DNA from 4 places in the Paenibacillus sp. FSL R7-0128 genome. Region 1 is predicted to be linked to each of the others. Evidence: riboswitches for the same ligand, from Rfam matches in the RefSeq annotation. Region 1 holds a riboswitch; each other region holds the start of a gene.
The links. Region 1 has a riboswitch for cyclic di-GMP ahead of NST26_RS01365 (anti-repressor SinI family protein). Riboswitches for the same ligand answer to the same signal wherever they lie in the genome.
Positions count from the first base shown of each region.

Region 2: another riboswitch for cyclic di-GMP. It lies ahead of NST26_RS20925 (thiamine pyrophosphate-binding protein); the one in region 1 lies ahead of NST26_RS01365 (anti-repressor SinI family protein).
Region 3: another riboswitch for cyclic di-GMP. It lies ahead of NST26_RS31390 (flagellar assembly protein A); the one in region 1 lies ahead of NST26_RS01365 (anti-repressor SinI family protein).
Region 4: another riboswitch for cyclic di-GMP. It lies ahead of NST26_RS04370 (PA14 domain-containing protein); the one in region 1 lies ahead of NST26_RS01365 (anti-repressor SinI family protein).

Region 1 covers NZ_JBBOCD010000001.1:327,423-329,624, forward strand. The annotation lists gene NST26_RS01360 (2-oxoglutarate dehydrogenase E1 component) at 1-624, opposite strand, end outside; cyclic di-GMP riboswitch class I at 1,120-1,223, shown strand; gene NST26_RS01365 (anti-repressor SinI family protein) at 1,258-1,401, shown strand; gene NST26_RS01370 (helix-turn-helix domain-containing protein) at 1,546-1,878, opposite strand; gene NST26_RS01375 (TasA family protein) at 2,200-2,202, opposite strand, start outside.
Region 2 covers NZ_JBBOCD010000001.1:4,946,019-4,948,220, forward strand. The annotation lists gene NST26_RS20920 (methyl-accepting chemotaxis protein) at 1-340, shown strand, start outside; cyclic di-GMP riboswitch class I at 842-938, shown strand; gene NST26_RS20925 (thiamine pyrophosphate-binding protein) at 1,085-2,202, shown strand, end outside.
Region 3 covers NZ_JBBOCD010000001.1:7,333,571-7,335,772, reverse strand. The annotation lists gene NST26_RS31390 (flagellar assembly protein A) at 1-1,147, opposite strand, end outside; cyclic di-GMP riboswitch class I at 1,255-1,347, opposite strand; gene biuH (biuret amidohydrolase) at 1,852-2,202, shown strand, end outside.
Region 4 covers NZ_JBBOCD010000001.1:1,057,601-1,059,802, reverse strand. The annotation lists gene NST26_RS04370 (PA14 domain-containing protein) at 1-1,159, opposite strand, end outside; cyclic di-GMP riboswitch class I at 1,174-1,254, opposite strand; gene NST26_RS04365 (sugar phosphate nucleotidyltransferase) at 1,392-2,202, opposite strand, start outside.

The DNA of each region.
Region 1 (2,202 bases):
CTTGTGCAGGAAGGTCTCGAAATGCTCCACCTGAACCAGCCGCTTCAGCAGCTCTTTGCGTTCTGTATTATTCAGCGGGGCAGGGGAGGTCATAGATTCCGCCTGGCTGTTGAGCCAGCGCAGCTCGCGTTCATCATGCACATGCCCGAATTCATAAGCAATGGTCTGTGTATAGGCCTGGCGCATTCTGTGGACGGCATCCATTGCGGTATGCACATCCGCAGGGGCATTATCCCAGATCAGCGAAGCGGGCAGGGCATTAAGATCCTCGCGGGTAAGCTCGTAGGTCTCCAGCTCCAGCCATTTGGCCATCGGGTTCGTGCTGCGCTCCAGCGGGTCAATGTCTGCGGCCATATGGCCATATATTCGAATATTGGCGATCAGCTTCGAGGCCTTGACAGCCTTCTTGAGCCACTCGGCATCTGCTGATACGGCAGGCCTTGGAGCCCTCTCGGCATCGGGTGCCAGTGGAGGGGGGCCGGATACGGTGAAGAGATCGCGGTAATGCTGTTCAACAGAAGAGGGGTCCTTGACAAATTGCTCATATCTTTCTTGGATGTAGCCCAGGTTGGGGCCGTAGTATTTGCTCCATACTGTGTCGTTATAGGGCTCTTTGACTGCCATGAATAGGTCCTCCTAACGGATAAACTCCACGCGAGGCATCCAGTGTGCCACTTGGCGGAGCTGCAAATGTTTGCGGTTTCATTCTCATCCTATTGTGCTACTTTCCGGCGGGGTAATCAATTCATACTTTCGGTCAATCCGTTCGCAATTTGGCATGATTCATTACAGTATTCATACGGAACTATCATAAATAGAAAAAACTCATATAACAGCCCGTTATACATACAAATGGGTAATTGTCTCTATACGATGTTGCGTGCAGCGGCAAGTCGGGGCGGATGGGGTTCCCTTTAGTATATTTAAACTATTAGCTAGTGTTTGAACTTGGAACTGGAAATATTTATACAAGCCGCTGGCAATTTCAGCTAAGTTTCCTCACATTTTTTCATAAAAAAATTCCAGAAAACGACACACTAATCGCACATGATCTTGTATAATGTTATTGCGGAGAACGGTTTCATCGATTCTTGCCAGATCCTTTCATGATGGAAAGGGTCCAGTAAAAGGTAAACCTGCCGAAAGACAGGGGCACAAAGTCTCGGATCTAAAGTAGAAATACTACAAAGTAGCAATACTACTATGATGGCCGGACTGCCTGGGGACGCGAAAATTCTAGGAGGAGATTTCTTGGATATGTCCAACCAGGGGAATGACGAGCTGCAGGCAGTAGATCTGGATTTAGAATGGGTGCACTTGCTGATGTCTGCCAAGCAGGCGGGGATCGCGGCGGAGGATATCCGCCGGTTTCTAAGTGAGAAGGCGCTCCAGGCGATGTAAGGCGGTCATCATTGTTCGGATACATACAGAAAAGGCACAGCGTCCGGTACGCTGTGCCTTTTCTGTATGCCGCTTGAAAGGCTGCCTTCGCCGAAGGCGGCCTCCCTGCCGTGCGGAGTCTTCCCTGTGGCATATAATGCTCGTCTAGTTGTCCTTTTGTTCCATGCGCCATTTCTGGTAATCGAGGAATTCCTTGAATTCGCGTTTGCTTATACCGGAGGCCATGGCCTCCTGAACAAGCCGGAACCATTCCCCGTCCAGAGCCTGTTCTTCCGTCTCTGCCAGTCCGCCATACAACAGTGCATGAATGGATACCTGAAGCGCGTCAGCGATTTTTTCGATGAATTGAATGGAGGGGTTGGATTGAATGTTCCGTTCCACATTACTGAGGTATGATTTCGCCACATCAGCCTTATCGGCAAGCTCGGATAACGAATAGCCCTTCTCCAGTCGGAGTTTGTGGATGCGGCTTCCCATAGTATCTGACACGATTACAACGCCCTCCGTACTTTTTTTGGTGAAAAATAAGAAGTGATATGCTTCGCGCTATACATTCTCCTTATCTTTCTCGTTGAAACGGTACCGCCCGTTCAAAGGCCGGCAAAGCCGTTTTCTCTTGTCAGTATAACAAAAATCCGCAAAACGGACAAAAATCCTTGAACCCGGCAGCGGGGAAAAAGAAACGGCATACCCGGCCCGGATGGGGGAGGATATGCCGTCTTGATGGATTGCTGAAACGCTGCCTTCCTAATAAAAGGACGGCAAAGCCATTTTCACTTGTATAGGCTGGCCCCTGATCTA
Region 2 (2,202 bases), 4.6 Mb from region 1:
TAACATCGCCATCAATGAAGAGGTAGTCCAGGTGCAGAATGAGATGATTACGGAGACAGCCAACATTTTTGCTCAAATTGTGCATAGTGTCCAATACATAACCGAGCAGATTGCCTCCTTCTCTGCAGAGAGTGACCTTATGCTGGAGAGCGCGCTCAAGATCTCCGGGGCGATCGAGAATATCTCAGCCATCACCCAGGAGACCGCCGCAGGGACGGAAGAGGTATCCGCAGCGATGAACGAACAGATTCATGCTCTTCAATCCGTAGCTGAGGAGACAGAGAAGATGACCTCCGCGGTCTTCAACCTGCAAAAAACGATTCATATTTTCAAATTTTAACCTCAGCACAAAGAGACACGCCTGCGGAATTTTCTGCGGGAGGTGTCTCTTTTTTTGGGCAAAACAAAGATTGTTATGTAATATTCACAAATTGTTGAAATTGTGCATAACGGTAAAAACCGTGCTTTGCACTTCTTTACTATAGTCGTTCTATTGTCATAGCTTGTCTATAAGCTAACATCTTACATCACTATTACTTAAGTCCTATCACCGAAATTTGTAATGCTGTATATCTAGTGAATTCTTAATGTTTTGCAGTAAATCAGGAATGTAATGAGGCTTTGTGCTCACTTCCCACATTAATCAACCTAAACGGCCATTTGCATTTTAAGACTTTAGTCTTCCAGGGACAACCATTTTCAAAAGTTTGAAAATCCAAATATTTAGCCATTTCCACTCCTGAATATTCGTCAAATTCCGAGTTTCTTCTCACAGGGGTTATTGACAAAAGCGGAGCAAGGAATATATTGTAAAGGAAAATTCTCCACAAATTCATTTATAACCGCATACCGGCAAAATTCACCGAAAGGGAATGACGCAAAGCCATGGATCTACAGTCTCATTTCTGAAGTGGGATCATGACAGCCAGGTTGCTGAAAAACTGTGAACGCCTTAGGTTTCGCGTTTGATTATGGTGATTCGTGCAACAGACCTGTGCTCCAATGGTGAGTACAGGTTTTCTATTGCTGACGTATACAAATAACAACTTGCGGGGTGGATGTTCTGAAGACAGTTGCAGATTATATGGCGGAAGCATTACACAATCTGGGAGTCACTCATTCTTTTGGAATCATAGGTAAGTCTATTTGCCCCATCGCTTTGAAAATGGTTGACTACGGTATAGAGTTCATCCCCGGCCGGCACGAATCCAGCTCCGGCTTCGCCGCCGGCGGTTATGCTCTGAAGACCGGCAGTCTCGGGGTAGCCTTCGGCACCTCCGGTCCGGGCGGAACGAATCTACTCACCGCAGCAGCGCATGCCAAGGCCAATAATCTTCCCGTCCTCTTCATCACCGGACATCAGTCCATCAAGGAGCTGGGCATTCCCCAATGTCAGGATTCCACTTCCTACCTGGCTGATTTGGCGGATATGTTCCGGCCGGCCACCCTCTTCAGCAAGCTCGTTGAACGCGGCGATCACTTCAGCACGATTTTCAACCATGCCCTATCCATCGCCCTCGGTGACCAAAAAGGTCCGGTCCATCTCTGCATTCCGTTTGATGTGCAGACAGAGCGGCTCGCGGAATGCCGGATTGTTCTGCCGGAACGCGAGGGACTAGTCAGTTATCAGAACTATGACCGGGTCATCTCGGCGATTAATCAATCCGCTAGGCCGCTGATCATTGCCGGTAAAGGCGTCAACCGCTCAGGTGCCCATCAGGAACTGGTTCAGCTGGCCGAAACCTTCAACATTCCTGTAGTCACCTCTCCAGGCGGCAAAGGTGCAATAGCTCATGATCACCCGCTCTACCACGGTCCTGTCGGCGTTGGCGGCTCCTCGCACGGCGATGAATTGCTGAACAACAGCGACCTGTTCATTGTTCTGGGCTCCCGCCTGAGCGACATGACCATCTGCAACCTGAAGCCGGAGAATCATCCGCCGCAGCTGATCCAGTTCGATGTAGATCCAACCTTTGTCGGCAAAATACTGTCCTCATCCACCATCGCTGTCGGCGGGGACTTAAGGGACAACCTGGCACTGTATCTTCAGAAGCTGGACCCCTCTACGGTCACCAAGCATGAAATCACAATCTCCAATGCTTACAATGACGAGTTGCCCGTGCTGGCGGGGCTCTCTCTGGCTTCGGTAATGAGCACGATGAGCGACTTGATTCCTTACAACAGCAGCGTGTTTGTAGATGA
Region 3 (2,202 bases), 7.0 Mb from region 1:
TGCCGGTGACCTGGCCGCTAACGTAAATACTGCCGGTGGCTATAATTGTAGATTGGCGGATATCGCCATAGACGTACACATTCCCGAGGGCTTCAATTCGTACAGGTCCTTCCAGATCTCCCGGTACAATGATGTCACCTGCGAACATAACATCGCCCGCAGGATCTGTCATCTCTCTGGCCAGAAGACTGACCGGAGGGAAGTCACATATCCGGACGCTGCCGCTTCCTCCGCAGATACGGGGCCTGCCGGTGTGCCGGGCTACGATATTACCACAGGGAAGGAGCTTGGCATGATTACCGGCAGCAAAGTAGATATCCTGCGGCGGGGGAGGGGGCAGGACCCTTCCGTCTGTGTCGAGGCCGGGAATGCCTTCTTCCGGCGGCAGCTTGCGGGCGAAGACTTCGCCTGCAAAGGCAAAGGGGGCTCCCGGGAAACGGAGATACTCCAAGGGTTCCGCAGGCTTCTGACCCCGGGCTCCCTGTCCCTGAAGCATCCGGTTCCCCTCAAGTGTATGCTCAGGCAGCAGGAATTCCAGCCGGGCTTCCTTGCCGGGCAGCGGGGCTCTGCCTTCAGCGATGCATACGGGGAGATATGTAGGGTTCGTAAGCTCCGCGTACAGGGCGGGAATGTTCAGGTTGCGCAGAATAAAACGGTTGTCCAGTGAGGCGATAATCTGTTCTATGGTGAGCGTGGACAGTAGCATCGCCGGATTGGGCTGGGCACGGACGACCGCTTCGAAGGCGGCGGGGCAGTTGACCAGATTCCAGGCGTACTTCTCTGCACGGTATAAAGTGAAGTGGACCTTGAGCTTGTCAGGCGATACGGTAATTTCATATTGCGGCTTCTCACAGATCTCCCAAGTGATATAATCCGCTCTGGTCACCTCGGTTGGCTCTGTAACGGTCTTCCAGTTGATCTTCAGGACAACAGGGTGGACCGCAGAAATGCGGGCGGGAGCACCTCCGGGGAGCGGGGGAGTAATGAATATCTGGTTGTCCTGCACGAGGATAATTCCATTCTTATCTCCAGTTGTCCCGTCAGAAGCTCGGCCCTCCACAGAGAATGAATCCAGGAGACCTTTACGTTCGAGCATCAGGGACTCTACGAATTCATATCGGCTTGGTTCGATATCCTGCTGCGGCATGGTTGTAACCTCACTTTTTCGTATGATCAATGGCAATTCGTACAGAAAAAGAACATCATCAAGCCTGGGAGGCTTTCCCTCCGGAACAGCTGGCTTAAGTGGTCTCTATTGGCAGCCTGGCAACCGTAAACGCAGATTCCGGCGTTCTTAGGCCCATAGCTTTGCGTCCTGCCCTTTCGGGGAGTTTGCCTTTAGAAATAGATCAATGATATACATCCTGTAGAGGTGGGAGTTATGGTCGACTGTAATCGACAAAAAGAGTCATAAATAGTTCTTACGCGTCATTAACTTCTGCAAACAAGCTTAATTCTAGTACTTAAAGAGCTATTTTTCAACTATATTATGCCTATTTATCAAAAAACTCGAAATATGCAGCTCTATTTCGACAAAAAAACTGGTTTCCCAGCGCTTACAGCTTATGGAAGAGGCAGGGGGAGGAAAGTATGAGCATTCAACTGTTGGGACACCCTGGGCTTGGTAAGACTCGGAGTGTTCTTTTTTAATAAGCGGTTTTGCGAGTGTTAATGTTATGTGTATGTTAACTATGTAAATAAACACAAACATTCAGTGTATTATTTCGTAATAAAACCGAAGACATCGCAAATTCATTGTAATATAATCTAACTCATACCAAGGAAACACGAATTAATGTTAACTAATATGACATTAATAGAGATAGCGACATCAGGAGAGGAGCATAAACCATGCAGATTGCAGCAACACCTTACATCTGGCCTTATGACGGGGCTGTGGACCCGGCGAAGACAGCGCTGATGATTATCGACATGCAGACGGATTTTTGCGGCAAGGGCGGTTACGTCGAGAGAATGGGTTATGACCTCTCATTAACAGCGAGGGCGATCCAGCCCATTCAGCGGCTGCTGGCCCGTATCCGGGACATCGAAGGCTTCACCGTGATCCATACCCGCGAGGGGCATAAGCCGGATCTGTCGGATCTGCCGGCGAACAAGCGGTGGCGCAGCCGCCAGATCGGGGCCGAGATCGGCTCCGAAGGACCGGCGGGACGAATCCTCGTGCGGGGGGAGCGCGGCTGG
Region 4 (2,202 bases), 730 kb from region 1:
GTGTTGGTGTTGCAGTCGGCGTTGGTGTCGGTGTTGCAGTCGGCGTTGGTGTTGGTGTTGCAGTCGGCGTTGCGGTAGGCGTTGCCGTTGGCTTAGGAGCCGCCGCCGGAGCAGACCAGGCCTTATATTGGTCACGGGTCAGTGTGTAGCTGTCATTCATGAAATTCTTGATCGTAGCCGTGCTGTTATTCTCATAGAGCATCTTGCCCCAGTTCATCATGAACACGTAATTCTGCTGGGTCAGCTTCAGCTTCGAGATGTTCGGCATTTCGCCGTTCTCGCCGATGCCGATCGGTTTGCCGCCAGCCAGGCTGGTCAGATCATCATGATATTTATTCGAGTAGTCGTTATTATATATATCTGCTGCCAGCACATCCACTCTGTCCGCGCCCGGATAGGTCCGTGCATAGGGATCAGAGTTGGCATTCGGCGCATTCGGGTTCCATACCCAAATCAGATTATTTAACTGATGAACGTTCACGAACCGGTCATACATAATATTCCATAGTGCAGTGAAGTTGTCTTTCTTGCCCCACCAGAACCAGCCGCCGTTCATTTCATGGTACGGTCTCCAGAGGATCGGAACCTTAGCATCCCGCAGACTTTTCAGAGAGACAGCTACTTTATCCAGATCAGTGATTAGAGCATTATACTCTGGCGTGCCGGGGGTTACGTATTTGTTAAATTGCGCCTGAGTAATTGGCTTCTGCACATTGGACCATTCGTACTTGGTGCCCGGCAGACTCTGGTGGAAGGTCATGGCGACAATGCCGCCCGCTCTGGACCAGTTCGTTGCACTCCAGACGATATTTTTGCGTTGTGCAGCTACTCCGCTCTCGCTCTGTCCACCGATTGCTCCAAGCTCATACCCATGCAGTGCGGCGTATTGTCCGCTTGTTCCCTTCAGCTTGTTGCTCAGCTCATCCGGACTTTCGAAATAGTCATGCTGCCCTGTAATGATTCCGTTCCCGGAGATCTCATAGAGACTGTTCAGCAGCTTGACCGCCTCGGCTGAGGCATTAGGGTTCACGGGCGCTCCTGTAGAGGAAGCAGCCTTGACAGTGGACGGGGCGATTCCCAGTCCCACGGGTACAGCAGACAATACCACGGCCAGCGACAGCACAGCGCAGAGCAAACGAGACTTACGGTAAGTTTTCACAATATTCTCTTCCTTTCGGTAGCCAGGCTGCCACTCTTGCGAAGGCCCTATAGCTTTGCGTCCCTATCTTTCGATTAGGTTTGCCATTGTCGTTTTGGAAGGATCAATCCCTCTTACCGTAAGTATCGTCGATATGCAAATTTAATGTAGAGTAAAAACAAATTTTGTCTGAAAAATAGTTCTAAATGCCTGATTAAAAATTGTAACAATTGGTTAAATAGATAAGTTAGACCTACGAAATGAACTGATGTAGAGCGATATCCTCCCAGTCCAGAGTAATACGGATATTGTCCTCCTCTACCAGCTCAGACCCTGTCTGCACCTCAATGAACTCCACATCGGTAAGAGCAAGAATGGCATGCTTGGTCCCTTCCGGTATCCGCACCACATCTCCCGCCTTCACCTTATGCATCTTCTCATTGATGACAATGCTGGCTTCCCCGCTGACGAAGGTCCAGATTTCACTGCGTTTGTGATGCAGCTGGTAGCTGATATTTTTGCCCTCATTGATGAAAATCCGCTTGGTCAGCACCTCGTTGCCCTCATCATATTTCACATAATCGATCACCTTGTAGTGGCCCCAGCGGCGTTCCTCGTACATCGGTCTTTGTTCAAAAGTCTTCAGCACTTCCTTGATCCGCGGACTCTCGGCCTTGTGTGTCACCAGAATGCCGTCCGGGCTGGCGGCGATAATCAGATCCTTCGCCCCGATTACCGTGATTGGAATATCCAGCTCGTTAATGAGGCAGGTGCCTTCGGAGTCAGCGGTGATAAAGCCTTTGCCGACATGGTTACTGGTCATTTCCTCGGTCAGCGTATTCCAGGTGCCCAGGTCTTTCCAGAATCCGGCGTAAGGCTGCACGACGATGTTCTCTTCTTTCTCCACCACTTCGTAATCGAAGCTAATCGAGGACAGCAGCTTATACTGCTTCTGCAGCTCCTCGTAATTGAGCGGCAGCCCTTTGCGCTGCAGTATATCCAGCAGGTAACCCAGACGGAAGGCGAACACTCCGCAGTTCCAGAGCGCTCCCCGCCTGATTAGC